Regions from separate parts of the Ensifer sp. ZNC0028 genome, predicted to be linked through region 2. Evidence: riboswitches for the same ligand, from Rfam matches in the RefSeq annotation. Region 2 holds a riboswitch; each other region holds the start of a gene.
What was found. A riboswitch is a leader RNA that binds a small molecule or an ion and turns the genes downstream of it on or off. The one in region 2 is predicted to bind cobalamin.

Region 1 (4,665 bases), on a different contig from region 2:
TCGCAAAGGTCATTGGCGACATGCTGATCGCCAACAGTCCCGTGGCAAGGAAGGCCACCGAGCGTCGTCCGCGAAGGCTGTTTTCCGTCCTCGCCAACGCTCCGCTGGCGCTGCTTCTGGCGATCGTCGCCCTCGACACCTTTACGATTGGTGCCATGCAGATTGGCGCGGTGGCGAGCGTCACGGCCACCCTGGCAGGTGTTCTTCTCGGTGGATTTGCTGCCGGCGAGGTTTTCGGCGGCATTTTCTATGGCGCGCTGCGCGCGCAACCTTCGGTGAAGCGCGGCATGATTGCCTTTCACCTGGTGACGGCCTGCTTTTTCATCTTGATGAGCATGACCTCAAACCATTGGCTTCTGTTGCTGCTCTATCTCGGTGCCGGGGTTTTCAGCGGAGCCCGGGATGCGCTCGGCCAGCTCGCTGTCGGGCTGAGTGCCCGACCGGAGGATCGAACCGAGGCGTTTGGCTGGCTTACCAGCTTTATGTGGGCCGGCTACGGGCTCGGCACGCTTCTGTCCGGGAGCCTCGGTGAAGGCTGGGGGGCGAGCGCCATTTATCTGGCCGCAGCCGCAGTCTCGACCACGGCGGTGATCGCGACGTGCCGGCTGAAAATCGTCAATCCTCAACCGAAAGAGTAGCGCTCCTGTGGGGTCGATTACCGCACGGTCCACAGAACCATGCGGTGAATTGATCATCATCCCGGCGAATTTGCCTCGGAACAGAGGTGCGCCAGAGCTTGAGGGCGCATTGGCGCATTCTGATAGCGATTTGGCACAAAATGAGAGTGAGCCACGGGTGGAAGGCAGGCGGATGCATTGCCGTTCTTGGCGGGCCGCGGCCGTCCGTTCACGGCTCGACAAATCGTCGCGTGGCGCAACTCGGCCGGGGAGGCGTCGCATGCGTCGATTGACTTTGCGCGGTCCGGTTCCTAATCATCGGCTGTTGGATGGTTCCTCCTTGTCGTGGCGACACGGGGGAATAATTGGGAATGTGACGGATGGACCCAAATCGGGCATCCTTATCGCAGCCGACCCCGCGACTGTAGAACGGTCAGGGTTCGCCATCGGGTTTGGTGCCGGGCTGTCGGCCGGTTGCATGGGCAGCCGGGGCAGGTCGGGGATCAAGCCGGAAAAGCCACTGGCGTGGCATCGTGATCAGCCGGGTTGGACGCCTCTTCTTCTACGAATCGTCCGCCTTTCACGAAGCCGCCCGCAGCGCCTGCGCGTCGGAGATGACGTGCAAAAGGTTCGCTGTCGGAAAAAAACGCCGGGAAGGTGAGGCGGGCCGCTCGGGTCCTGACATCGGAACCTTGCCCGTTAAGGGCGAGGCGATGTTTGGCCCCGTGACGCCGTGAGCCAGGAGACCTGCCATCCGACATGGGCATTCCGCCCGAGGGGACGTTTGTCTCCAACGCCATCACGGAGGTTGTTTTGGCTCGCAGATGTTTTCAAGAACGCGCCCGCGGCGCGCCCGACGGCCGTTGCCGCCTTCCGCTGATCTCGGCGTGTTGAGGCGGCGACGATGAGCAGTCTCAGCGCCGGACCCGTGCTGGTCCTCGGCGGCGCCCGTTCCGGCAAATCGAGCTTCTCCGAGAGGCTCGCCGAAGCGTCCGGCCTCACCAGACATTATGTCGCCACGGGACGCGCCTGGGACGACGAAATGCGCGCGCGCATCGACCACCACCGGATAAGCCGCGGCGAAGGCTGGACGACGCATGAGGAGCCGGTCGATCTCGTCGGCGTGCTCAGCCGCGTCGACAATCCTGCCAACGTGGTCCTGATCGACTGCCTGACGCTGTGGCTCACCAATCTCATGCTCGAAGAGCGCGACATCGCGACGGAGTTCGCCGCCCTTGCCGCGTATCTGCCCGAGGCGCAGGCGCGTCTCGTATTCGTTTCCAACGAGGTCGGCCTCGGCATCGTGCCCGAGAACCGCATGGCCCGCGAGTTTCGCGACCATGCCGGCCGGCTTCACCAGATCGTTGCGGAGAAATCCGCTGAAGTTTACTTTGTCGCGGCCGGTTTGCCGCTGAAAATGAAGGGTTGAAAAATGACCACTGCGAGAGCCAACCAGGGCAAGATCCCGGCGACCGTCATCACCGGCTTCCTTGGCGCCGGCAAGACCACGATGATCCGCAACCTTTTGCAGAACGCCGACGGCAAGCGCATCGCGCTGATCATCAACGAGTTCGGCGATCTCGGCGTCGATGGCGACGTGCTCAAGGGCTGCGGTGCGGAGGCCTGCACCGAGGACGACATCATCGAGCTCACCAATGGCTGCATCTGCTGCACGGTTGCCGATGATTTTATCCCGACCATGACCAAGCTGCTCGAGCGCGAGAACCGTCCCGATCACATCATCATCGAAACCTCGGGTCTCGCTTTGCCGCAGCCGCTGATCGCCGCCTTCAACTGGCCGGATATCCGCAGCGAAGTGACCGTCGATGGCGTCGTCACCGTGGTCGACAGTGCGGCCGTTGCCGCCGGCCGCTTTGCCGACGACCACGACAAGGTCGATGCGCTGCGCGTCGAGGACGACAATCTCGATCACGAAAGCCCGATCGAGGAACTGTTCGAGGACCAGCTGACCGCTGCCGATCTCATCGTGCTGAACAAGACCGACCTTATCGACGCTTCCGGCCTCAAGGCCGTGCGCGACGAGGTGTCTTCGCGCACCAGCCGCAAGCCTGCGATGATCGAGGCGAAGAACGGCGAAGTTGCCGCCGCCATCCTGCTCGGCCTCGGCGTCGGCACGGAAAGCGATATCGCCAACCGCAAGTCGCACCACGAGATGGAGCACGAAGCAGGCGAAGAGCACGACCACGACGAGTTCGACAGCTTTGTCGTCGAGCTCGGTTCGATCGCCGATCCCTCGGCCTTCATCGACCGGCTGAAGGGCGTGATTGCCGAGCATGACGTGCTGCGCCTCAAGGGCTTTGCCGACGTCCCCGGCAAGCCGATGCGCCTCCTGATCCAGGCGGTCGGCGCCCGCGTCGACCAGTATTATGATCGTGCCTGGGCTGCTGGCGAAAAGCGCGGCACGCGCCTCGTCGTCATCGGCCTGCACGACATGGACGAGGCAGCGGTGCGCGCTGCGATCACCGCGCTGGTCTAGATCGTTCCTTGAATGAAATGATCTAACGCATTGAAATGATGCAGTTCCGGATGGAAAACGCTCTTAGCGTTTTCGTTCGGAATTGCCCGAACGGACAAGACGAATGCATCTGCTTCTCGCCCAGAAAGGAACGATCGCCGACGGTAACGAAGCGATCGACCTTGGGCAAACGCCGGCCGATATCCTTTTCCTCTCGGCCGCCGACACCGAGCTCTCCTCGATCGCCGCAGCCCACGGCCGCCGCGACGGGGGCCTGAGCCTGCGCATCGCCAGCCTCATGAGCCTGATGCACCCGATGTCGGTCGATACCTATGTCGAGCGCACGGCGCGCCATGCGAAGCTGATCGTCGTCCGTCCGCTCGGTGGCGCCAGCTATTTCCGCTATCTGCTGGAAGCTCTGCATGCGGCTGCCGTCACTCACCGTTTCCAGATCGCGGTGCTGCCGGGCGACGACAAGCCGGATCCGGGGCTTGAGCCTTTCTCCACCGTCGCAGCCGACGACCGCCAGCGCCTCTGGGCCTATTTTACCGAAGGCGGCGCCGACAATGCCGGCCTCTTCCTCGACTATGCCGCGGCGCTGGTCACCGGTGCCGAGAAGCCGCAGCCAGCCAAGCCGCTGCTGAAGGCCGGAATCTGGTGGCCGGGTAAGGGCGTGATCGGGGTTTCGGAGTGGTTGGCGTATATTCAGCAAGGTTGCGGGCAAATGGTAGCGGGGGAGGGATTCGAACCCCCGACAGTCGCAATTTGCTTTTACCGCGCCCTCGTCCAGAGCGGCGAGACACGGCCGGTCGAGGCGCTGATCGACGCGTTAGCGAAACAAGGTGTCCGCGCGCTGCCGGTCTTCGTCTCCAGCCTCAAGGATGCGGTTTCCGTCGGCACGCTGCAAGCGATCTTTGCTGAAGCTGCACCCGACGTGGTGATGAACGCCACCGGTTTTGCCGTCTCGTCGCCAGGGGCCGATCGCCAGCCGACCGTGCTGGAATCGACCGGTGCGCCTGTCCTGCAGGTGATCTTCTCCGGCTCGTCGCGGGCGCAATGGGAGACGTCGCCGCAGGGGTTGATGGCGCGCGATCTCGCCATGAACGTCGCGCTGCCGGAAGTCGACGGCCGTATTCTTGCCCGCGCGGTTTCGTTCAAGGCGGCGTCGATCTACGACGCCAAGGTCGAGGCCAATATCGTCGGGCACGAGCCGCTCGAAGACCGGGTGCGCTTTGCCGCTGACCTTGCGGTCAACTGGGCGAAGCTGCGTCGGGCAGAGCCGCCTGAGCGCCGCATCGCAATCGTCATGGCCAACTATCCGAACCGCGACGGTCGCCTCGGCAACGGCGTCGGGCTCGACACGCCGGCCGGTACCGTCGAGGTGCTTGGCGCCATGGCGCGGGAAGGCTATGCGGTCGCCGAGGTTCCCGCCGACGGCGACGCGCTGATGCGTTACCTGATGGCCGGCCCGACCAATTCGGCAAGCCATGATCGCGAAATCCGCGAGCGTATTTCGTTGAACGATTACAAATCGTTCTTCGATTCGCTTCCGAAACAGATTCAGGATCAAGT
Region 2 (4,665 bases):
ATTGCGGGCTGAAGACCCGGCGCTGGGAGGAAACCCGGCCAGCACTTGTCAACATGGTGGCGGCGGCGCGCGCCCTGCGCCAGGCCTTCGCGGATGATCCCTACAAGGCGCTTCGCGCATGACGGGCCACACGGAAGCGGCGTCGGGGGAAACCCCGGCGCCACAGACCCTCGTCGATATCGTCTTTCCCGGCGACACCAATCATCACGGCACCCTCTTTGGGGGTGCCGCATTGGCGCTGATGGACAGGATCGCCTTCATCGTTGCCACCCGCCACGGCCGCATACCCTTCGTCACCGCCTCCTGCGACCGGATCGATTTTCGCGCACCCGCCCGCATCGGCCAGATCGTCAGTTTCTCTGGCCGCCCGGTGCGCGTCGGGCGACGCTCGATGGTCGTCGACGTCGAGATGGTGGCCGAAAACCTTGCGACCGGCGGCCGCGATCTTTGCTCACGCGGACGGTTCACCATGGTTGGGATGCCGCAGGACAAAGGTGCCGACTGGCGCCTTCCGCCGCTCGCCGAGCCCGCGCCGGTGGTGCCCGAGGCGGTGGTGCCCGCGGCGGATTTCGTCGGCATGACCGACATCGTTTTTCCGGGCCAGACCAACAGCGCCGGCGCGCTCTTCGGCGGCGATGCACTCGCCCAGATGACGAAGGCGGCCTTCGTCGCCGCGACCCGACTGACCGGCAAAGCGATGGTGCTCGCCTCCTGCAGTAGCGATTTCAAGCGGCGTGTCGCCGCCGGAACGATCGTCGACACGCTGGCGCGCGTCACCCGGACCGGACGCAGTTCCACAACGATAGAGGTCGAGCTCTGGTCGGAAGAACTGCTCAGCGGCGTGCGCGTGCTGACCGTCACCGGGACTTTCGTGATGGTGGCCGTCGACAGCCGCAACCGCCCGGTTGCGGCCTTCGCCGCCTGAGCAAGCCGGGGGCGCCGCTCATGGCGCCCTCGATCCACAGGATTGATTGCGCGCCGCCATTTACTCCCCGTTATCCACACCGAAAAAGAAAAGACCTCTGCACCCCCCGCCTTCAGCATATAGAACCTATTGACGCAGATTTGCGATGAACTACTATATGTAGTGTTCGAGGTTCTTCCGATTCGCAAGGATTGGGAGCTAAGACGGGAATACGGTGCGCCGGCGGGTTTTCCGCTCAGGCTATGCCGTAGCTGCCCCCGCAACTGTAGACGGCGAGCGACTGTCCGGAATTGGACCACTGAGGCATGAGGCCTCGGGAAGGTCGGGATGGAAGCTTTGACCCGTAAGCCAGGAGACCTGCCTCGAGCAATAAACGTCCACGGGCGGGGTGTCCGGAGGGGTTGAGTGCGTGGCAGGATGAGCCTGCCCGATCGTCTCGACATCTCCCCGGCAGCCTGTCGAAAGCTTCGGGGTGAAGTCATGTCAGTTTCTTCCAGTTCAGATCCACCTTCTGCGGACGGGTGCGCATTGTTGCGCGCCTGATCGAAAGGCCGCGCCCTGAGAGCCCGCATCCGCGGAAATTCCGGAGCGCCCGACCAGAACGAGCCGGCCAGGTCGCGTAGCTGCACATGGACCAGCTTGCCGACATCCACTCCGGTCGAGGCGACCGGGGAGCGATGTTTCGTGCCCTATCGCCAAGCCCACGGTTCGCGTCCGCGCGCGCCGACGACCTCTTGCGCCCAATTTTCAGTTTCATTCACGAGGAACCCATGTCCGTCACCGTCTACAGCAAGCCCGCCTGCGTGCAATGCACCGCCACCACCCGCGCGCTCGATCGCCAGGGCATCGACTACAGGATCGTCGACATCTCCGAGGATGCGGACGCCTTCGCGCTGGTGCAGGACCTCGGCTACCGCCAGGTCCCCGTGGTCATCGCCGGCGAGCAGCATTGGGCCGGCTTCCGGCCGGACATGATCGGCGCGCTCGCCTGAGGAACGAAGCGATGGGCCTGATCGTCTATTTTTCCAGCCGCTCGGAAAACACTCATCGCTTCGTCGAAAAGCTCGGCCTTCGCGCGGCCCGCATACCGCTCAGGGAAGGTAAGGACACGCTTACAGTCACGGAGCCCTACGTGCTCGTCGTGCCGACCTATTGCGGCGACGACGGCCGGGGTGCCGTGCCGAAACAAGTGATCCGTTTCTTGAACGATACGGGCAACCGCTCTCACATCCGCGGCGTGATTGCTGCGGGCAACAGCAATTTCGGCGCGACCTACGGGATCGCCGGCGACGTGATCTCGGCCAAGTGCCGGGTACCCTATCTCTACAGGTTCGAGCTGCTCGGAACCGACGAGGACGTCGCCAATGTCAAAAACGGGATGGAACGATTTTGGACGTCACAACACTCGAACGCCCCCTGAAGGCGACGGAAGCGGCGCTGGATTACCACGCGCTGAACGCGATGCTGAACCTCTACGATGAGGAGGGGAAGATCCAGCTCGACAAGGACCGGCAGGCGGCTAAACAGTACTTCCTCCAGCACGTCAACCAGAACACGGTCTTCTTCCATAACCTGCGGGAAAAGCTCGATTATCTGGTGACCGAAGGCTATTACGAGCAGGAAGTGCTGGACCAGTATTCATTCAACTTCGTGCGCGATCTCTACGACCACGCCTATTCGAAGAAGTTCCGTTTCCCGACCTTCCTCGGCGCCTTCAAATACTACACGTCCTATACGCTCAAAACCTTCGACGGAAAGCGCTACCTGGAACGCTACGAAGACCGCGTCTGCATGGTGGCGATGGCCTTGGCGCGCGGCAACGAGGCGCTTGCCCGCGATCTCGTCGACGAGATCATTTCCGGCCGTTTCCAGCCGGCGACGCCGACCTTCCTCAATGCCGGCAAGAAGAGCCGTGGCGAGCTCGTCTCCTGCTTTCTGCTGAGGATCGAGGACAACATGGAGAGCATCGGCCGCGCCATCAATTCGGCGCTGCAGCTTTCCAAGCGCGGCGGTGGCGTGGCGCTGTCACTCACCAACATCCGCGAGATGGGCGCGCCGATCAAGCAGATCGAGAACCAGTCCTCCGGGGTCATCCCGGTCATGAAGTTGCTGGAAGACTCGTTCTCCTACGCCAACCAGCTCGGCGCGCGCCAGGGCGCGGGCGCGGTCTACCTGCATGCCCACCACCCCGACATCATGCGCTTCCTCGATACCAAGCGCGAAAATGCCGACGAGAAGATCCGCATCAAGACGCTGTCGCTCGGCGTCGTCATCCCCGACATCACCTTCGAGCTCGCTCGCAACAACGAGGACATGTACCTGTTCTCGCCCTATGACGTGCAGCAGGTCTATGGCGTGCCGCTCACCGAAATCTCGGTGACGGAGAAGTATCGCGAGATGGTGGAGGATGCCCGCATCCGCAAGCGCAAGATCAAGGCGCGCGACTTCTTCCAGATCATCGCCGAGATCCAGTTCGAGAGCGGTTATCCCTACATCATGTTCGAGGACACGGTGAACCGGGCAAACCCGATTGCCGGCCGTATCACCATGAGCAACCTCTGCTCGGAGATCCTGCAGGTTAGCGAGGCGAGCGAATTCAACGACGACCTCTCCTACAAGCACATGGGCAAGGACATCTCCTGCAACCTCGGCTCGCTGAACATCGCCGCTGCCATGGACAGCCCGGATTTCGGCCAGACGATCGAGACCTCGATCCGCGCACTGACAGCCGTCTCCGAAATGAGCCACATCTCGTCCGTACCTTCGATCGAGAAAGGCAACGACGACAGCCACGCGATCGGCCTCGGGCAGATGAACCTGCACGGCTATCTCGCCCGCGAGCGCATCTATTACGGCTCCGAGGAAGGCATCGATTTCACCAACATCTATTTCTACACGGTGACCTACCACGCGATCCGCGCATCGAACCGGCTGGCGGTCGAAAAGGGCAAGAGCTTCGCAGGCTTCGAAAACTCGAAATACGCCTCTGGCGACTATTTCGACAAATACACCCAGGCCGAATGGCTGCCGGCGACCGAAAAGGTGAAGGCGCTGTTCGAGGAAGCCGGCATTGTCATCCCGACCCAGGAAGACTGGTTGGAACTGAAACGGGCAGTGATGGAAGGAGGTCTCTACAACCAGAACCTCCAGGCCGTGCCGCCGACGGGCTCGATCTCCTACATCAACCACTCGACCTCCTCGATCCACCCGATCGTCTCGAAGATCGAGATCCGCAAGGAAGGCAAGATCGGCCGCGTCTACTACCCGGCCGCCTTCATGACCAACGACAATCTCGAATACTACCAGGACGCCTACGAGATCGGCCCGGAGAAGATCATCGACACCTATGCGGCGGCCACCCAGCACGTCGACCAGGGCCTGTCGCTGACGCTGTTCTTCCGCGACACGGCGACGACCCGCGACATCAACCGCGCCCAGATCCACGCCTGGAAGAAGGGCATCAAGACCATCTACTACATCCGCCTTCGCCAGATGGCGCTCGAGGGCACGCAGGTCCAAGGCTGCGTTTCCTGCGCGCTTTAACGCCGCGTTCCCATCAAGTGCCCCTCACCCTAGCCCTCTCCCCGCTCGCGGGGAGAGGGGACGTGCCCCACGAAACGCTGATGGATGCGTTAGGACGGTGCGGCTCGTCCCTTCTCCCCGCTTGCGGGGAGAGGGTGCCGGCAGGCGGATGAGGGACAATTCCCTCACCGCGTGGATGAGGGGCTGACACGACCCAA
Region 3 (4,665 bases), on a different contig from region 2:
CCTGTTCCGGCGTCAGCCCGAGCGAATTGATCTGGTCGGTCGCAACGCCGATCGCAGCCGAGATCGTCTGCGAACCGGCATACATGCCGGCGCCATAGCCGAGCGGCAGCCCGGCAATCAGCGCGCAGAGATAGGGAACGATCAGGCAGAGCACCAGCACGGAGAGCGCAAAGGCGATCTGTTTCGGTCCGTCGGTGCTAAGCCCCCGCACGAATTGCGGCCCGACGCCGTAGCCGACGGCGAAGAGGAAGATCAGGAACAGGGTGGATTTGAGGTCACCGGAAACCTGGATGCCAAGCTGCCCGATGAGAACGCCGGCCAGAAGCGTGGCGGTGACATTTCCAAGGTTGAACCCCGCGACCTTGATCGGACCGATGAGGAAACCGATGCCAAGCGCGAGGAAGACGGCGACGGGTGGATAGGTCCGAAGCGTGTCGACGAAAAAATCGATGGGATTCACTGCTGCTATTCCCTTCAGAAAGTTGAGTTGCCATCACTTCATTTCGGGATCTGCGCGGCTAAGTTGAGCTTGTTTTCGGATCTTGTCGATGCCCAATCTTAATCCCGGCAATTGTCGCTTCGGTCGTCGAAATTCTCAACCGGCATAGGGTTACGTGAGCGTAACGTATGTTACATTTGAGCGGTTTTACTTGGGTGCGCGCCTGGCGGACGCCGCGATGCGTCCGCCGCATGCGATCGAAACACGGATGCGCGCGACAGTATCGCGCCGGCACTTCAACTCTGGTGTTGTAATTCGTAATGTTATCTCGCAACGTGAGGCATGAGGCGTTTTCTCTTGGCTATGCTTGAACATACGGCTGGAGGCGCAAGGAACGATGGGCCTTTCTGCTTGCGATAGGGGCGACAGAACTTCGAAGGTCGAGATGAAAAGCGGCATCGTCTCCGCAAGCGCGGCCGGTTCGTAAGGTGACGAGGAGGGGGAGCAATGATGGATGAGGTTATCCGTAGGCTGGGGGCGCTTGGCGTTCAGCTTCCAACGCCGCCGAAGCCGCTCGGCGCCTATCGCGCGGTGATCGAGGCGGGCGAGATGCTTCATGTCTCGATGCAGGGGCCGCTGCTCGACGGGCGCTTCGTGCACACGGGGCTGCTCGGGCGCGACGTGACGATCGACGAGGGGCGCAAGGCGGCCGAGCTGGCTGTGCTCAATGCGCTGGCGCAGATCCACGAACATCTCGGCCGTTTCGAGCGCATTCGCCAGATCGTCCGGTTGGAGGGGCATGTCGCCTGCACCGAGGATTTCCTCGACCACCCGAAGGTGCTCGACGGGGCCTCCGAGTTTCTGGCTGCCGCCTTTGGCGAAAGGGCCGGCCATATCCGCTCCGTCTGCGGCGTGCGCAACCTGCCGGGCAACGCCGCGGTGGCGGTGACGCTGACGGCCGAGCTCTTTCCGCCGGAGTTCTGAGGCGACACGGCTGCCTGTCGGTCGTGAGGCGGATTTTGGCTGTAGGGCGTCGGATCGTGTCCGACGCTCAATTTTCGGCTTGCGCGACGTAATGTTATTTAATAACAAACTGCGCATGACGATACGCCGCATGTTGATAGATCCTTCCCGCCTGTGCCGTGCGGTTGTCTCCCCCGCCGATTCATGCGAGGAAGGCGGTGATGGTGCTGCGTCCGCGACAATGCGGAGGCGGCTGAAAAGGGAACACGGAACGGACGACCCTGATGGGGCCGAGACCGTGGCTGCCCCCGCAACTGTGAGCGGAAAGCGCATTCACACCATGTCACTGGCGATCAGCCGGGAAGACGTGGATGCGCCACGACCCGCGAGCCAGGAGACCTGCCATCGAACCGATCAACCACAACGGACGGGGTGTTCCGATGGAAAAGAACTGGCTTTCGCACGACGGCTATCCGTCCTTCTGCCGTTTCGCCATCTCTTGCCGTCAGTCCGGCGGAGGGCAGGAATGGCTGAGCCGAATTTCCGACAGCACAAGATAACGGTCTGCACCGATTGCCGCTTCACCGGTGGCCCCTGCGCGCCCGGCGCCGAGCTGATCAAGCGGCTGAACGGCAGCATCGCTGCACTCGGCGCACCGCTCGATCGTGACTTCTCGATTGCCGGCACGGTGTGCATGGCGGCCTGCACGCGGCCCTGCACCATCGCCTTCCAGGCGACGGGAAAGGCAACCTATCTCTTCGGCGACGTCTCGCCGGACGAAGACATCGACGATCTCGTACGCTTTGCCACAACCTATGCCGAGCGTGGCGATGGCATGACGCGGGCGGCCGAGCGGCCACGCGGGTTGAAAGGCAAGACGCTTGCCCGCATCCCCGCAGCGATGCTCGTTTCCGAAGACCTCGGCGGGCACTTCCAATGACGGCGCAGGGAGGGATCAACCCATGAGCTGCACGGCAACGGGAGCGGCACTCAAGGTCGAGGGCCTTCACTGGGGGCCACGCGCGGGGCTGACGCTGGTCAAGGACATCGGCTTTTCGATCGCGGCGGGCAGCCGGCTTGCGATCCTCGGGCCGAACGGTGCCGGCAAGACCTCGCTTCTGCGCTGCCTCTACCGGGCGGTGCAGCCGAATGCCGGCCGTGTTTCGGTCGATGGCATCGATCTGTGGTCGATCTCGGCGCGCGAGGCGGCAAGGACGATCGCCGTCGTCCTGCAGGAAATGCCCGGCGACTTTCCCTTCAGCGTGCGCGACGTCGTGATGATGGGGCGCATTCCGCGGCGGGAAGGCTTGAGCGGCTGGAGCGATTTCGACCGCGATCGGGTGCAGCATGCACTCGCGCATCTCGATCTCGCGCATCTTGCCGGTCGCCAGTTCGCCACGCTTTCGGGCGGTGAGAAGCAGCGGGTGCTGATCGCCCGCGCGCTGGCGCAGGAGCCGCGCATCATCATTCTCGACGAGCCGACCAACCATCTCGACATCCGCCACCAGCTCGAAATCCTCGAGTTGCTGCAGACGCTGAAGCTGACGATCGTCTCAACGCTGCACGACATCAATCTCGCCGCCGAGTTTGCGACCGACGTCGCGATCCTGACCGCCGGGCGGCTGACGGCGTTCGGCACGCCCGAAGAGGTGCTCAGCCCCGGCGAACTTTCGGCCGCCTTCGGCGTCACTGCCACCGTTCACAATGCCGCCGCCGGCGGCGCCCGCTTTTCCTTTTCACTTCCTCGACAGGGATCTATTTCATGAAGATCAATATTGCCCCATTTTTCCTTCTTTTCGTGCTGGCCGCCGCAACCCCGGCGCTCGCCTATCCGGTCACGGTCAAGAGCTGCAACCGAGAGGTGACCTTCGACGCGGCGCCGAAACGCGCGATCGCCAACGACGTCAACTTGGTGGAGATGATGCTGGCGTTGCGGCTGCAGGACCGCATGGTCGGCTATACCGGCGTTTCCGGCTGGAAGACGCTGGACGAGAAGCTGCGCGAAGGCGTCAAGGAACTGCCGGAGCTTTCGGAGAAGTATCCGACCAAGGAAGTGCTGCTCAACGCCGACGCCGACTTCTTCTTTGCCGGCTGGAACTACGGCATGAAGGTCGGCGGCGAGGTCACGCCCGAAACCTTGGCGCCCTTCAAGATCGGCGTCTACGAGCTGACCGAATCCTGCATCCACGTGATGGCCAAGGCAAAGCCAACGATGGACGACATGTTCGTCGATCTTCTCAATCTCGGCCGCATTTTCGGCGTCGAGGATCGCGCCGAGACGCTGGTTGACGGCTACCGCCGCCAGCTTGCCGAGATCACCAAGGCGAACGCCGGCAAGGCAAAGCCGACACGGGTCTTCGTCTATGATTCGGGCGAGGAGAAGCCCTTCACGTCCGGCCGCTTCGGCATTCCGACGGCGATGATCGAGGCCGCCGGCGGCGCCAACATCATGGATGATGTCGACAAGAGCTGGGTGGAGATCTCCTGGGAGCCGGTGATCGAGCGCAATCCGGAAGTGGTCGTCATCGTCAACTACGGCGAGGTGAAGGCCGAGGACAAGATCGCCTTCATGAAGACCAATCCGGCATTCAAGAATGTCGATGCCGTCAGGAACGATCGCTTCGTCGTGCTCGACTATGTCGAGGCGACGCCGGGGCCGCGCAACATCGACGCCATCGCCCGTCTCGCCAAGACCTTTCACGGCGAAGGCCTGTAACCGATGCTGGCTGAGGATACGTCGGCTGACACCGTTGCGGTTTCGCGTGCCGCGTCTCAACGGGTGGCCCGCAGCGGTTTCGGCCTTGCCGCCGGCCTGCTGCTGCTTCTCCTGACGGTGACGGCCGCCGTATCGCTCGGCTCGGCGCAGATCCCGGTTGCGACCGTCTGGTCGATCATCGCCAGCAAGATCTCGCCCGGTAGCGTCGAGGTCTTCTGGTCGGCGGGCCGCGAGAGCATCGTCTGGGACGTGCGCCTGCCGCGGGTGATGCTGGCAGGCGTCGTCGGGGCTGGGCTGGGGCTGACGGGCGCCGTGCTGCAGGCGGTCACGCGCAATCCGCTCGCCGATCCGCATCTGCTCGGCGTTTCCTCCGGTGGCGCGCTCGGCGCGATCGTGGCGCTGCTGCACACCGGCATGATCCTCGGCCTTGCCACGGTGCCGCTCTTTGCCTTTGCCGGCGCGCTGCTCGCAACCGTGCTGGTCGCTTACGTCTCCCGCGTGCTCGGCAGCAGCGCCGACCGCCTGGTGCTGGCCGGCGTCGCGGTCG

Region 1: linked by a shared signal. The riboswitch ahead of cobU (bifunctional adenosylcobinamide kinase/adenosylcobinamide-phosphate guanylyltransferase) and the one ahead of nrdH (glutaredoxin-like protein NrdH) in region 2 are both predicted to bind cobalamin.
Region 3: linked by a shared signal. The riboswitch ahead of L981_RS19165 (DUF1636 domain-containing protein) and the one ahead of nrdH (glutaredoxin-like protein NrdH) in region 2 are both predicted to bind cobalamin.

The regions. Positions count from the first base shown of each region.
Region 1 covers NZ_JTLA01000063.1:33,891-38,555, reverse strand. Annotated here, with positions in the region: gene L981_RS14850 (MFS transporter) at 1-638, shown strand, start outside; cobalamin riboswitch at 931-1,387, shown strand; gene cobU (bifunctional adenosylcobinamide kinase/adenosylcobinamide-phosphate guanylyltransferase) at 1,522-2,046, shown strand; gene cobW (cobalamin biosynthesis protein CobW) at 2,050-3,114, shown strand; gene cobN (cobaltochelatase subunit CobN) at 3,218-4,665, shown strand, end outside.
Region 2 covers NZ_JTLA01000107.1:25,232-29,896, reverse strand. Annotated here, with positions in the region: gene metE (5-methyltetrahydropteroyltriglutamate--homocysteine S-methyltransferase) at 1-122, shown strand, start outside; gene L981_RS24830 (acyl-CoA thioesterase) at 119-925, shown strand; cobalamin riboswitch at 1,078-1,305, shown strand; gene nrdH (glutaredoxin-like protein NrdH) at 1,696-1,917, shown strand; gene nrdI (class Ib ribonucleoside-diphosphate reductase assembly flavoprotein NrdI) at 1,929-2,345, shown strand; gene nrdE (class 1b ribonucleoside-diphosphate reductase subunit alpha) at 2,315-4,468, shown strand.
Region 3 covers NZ_JTLA01000084.1:10,430-15,094, forward strand. Annotated here, with positions in the region: gene aspT (aspartate-alanine antiporter) at 1-460, opposite strand, end outside; gene L981_RS19160 (RidA family protein) at 947-1,423, shown strand; cobalamin riboswitch at 1,608-1,824, shown strand; gene L981_RS19165 (DUF1636 domain-containing protein) at 1,929-2,342, shown strand; gene L981_RS19170 (ABC transporter ATP-binding protein) at 2,365-3,168, shown strand; gene L981_RS19175 (ABC transporter substrate-binding protein) at 3,165-4,118, shown strand; gene L981_RS19180 (iron ABC transporter permease) at 4,122-4,665, shown strand, end outside.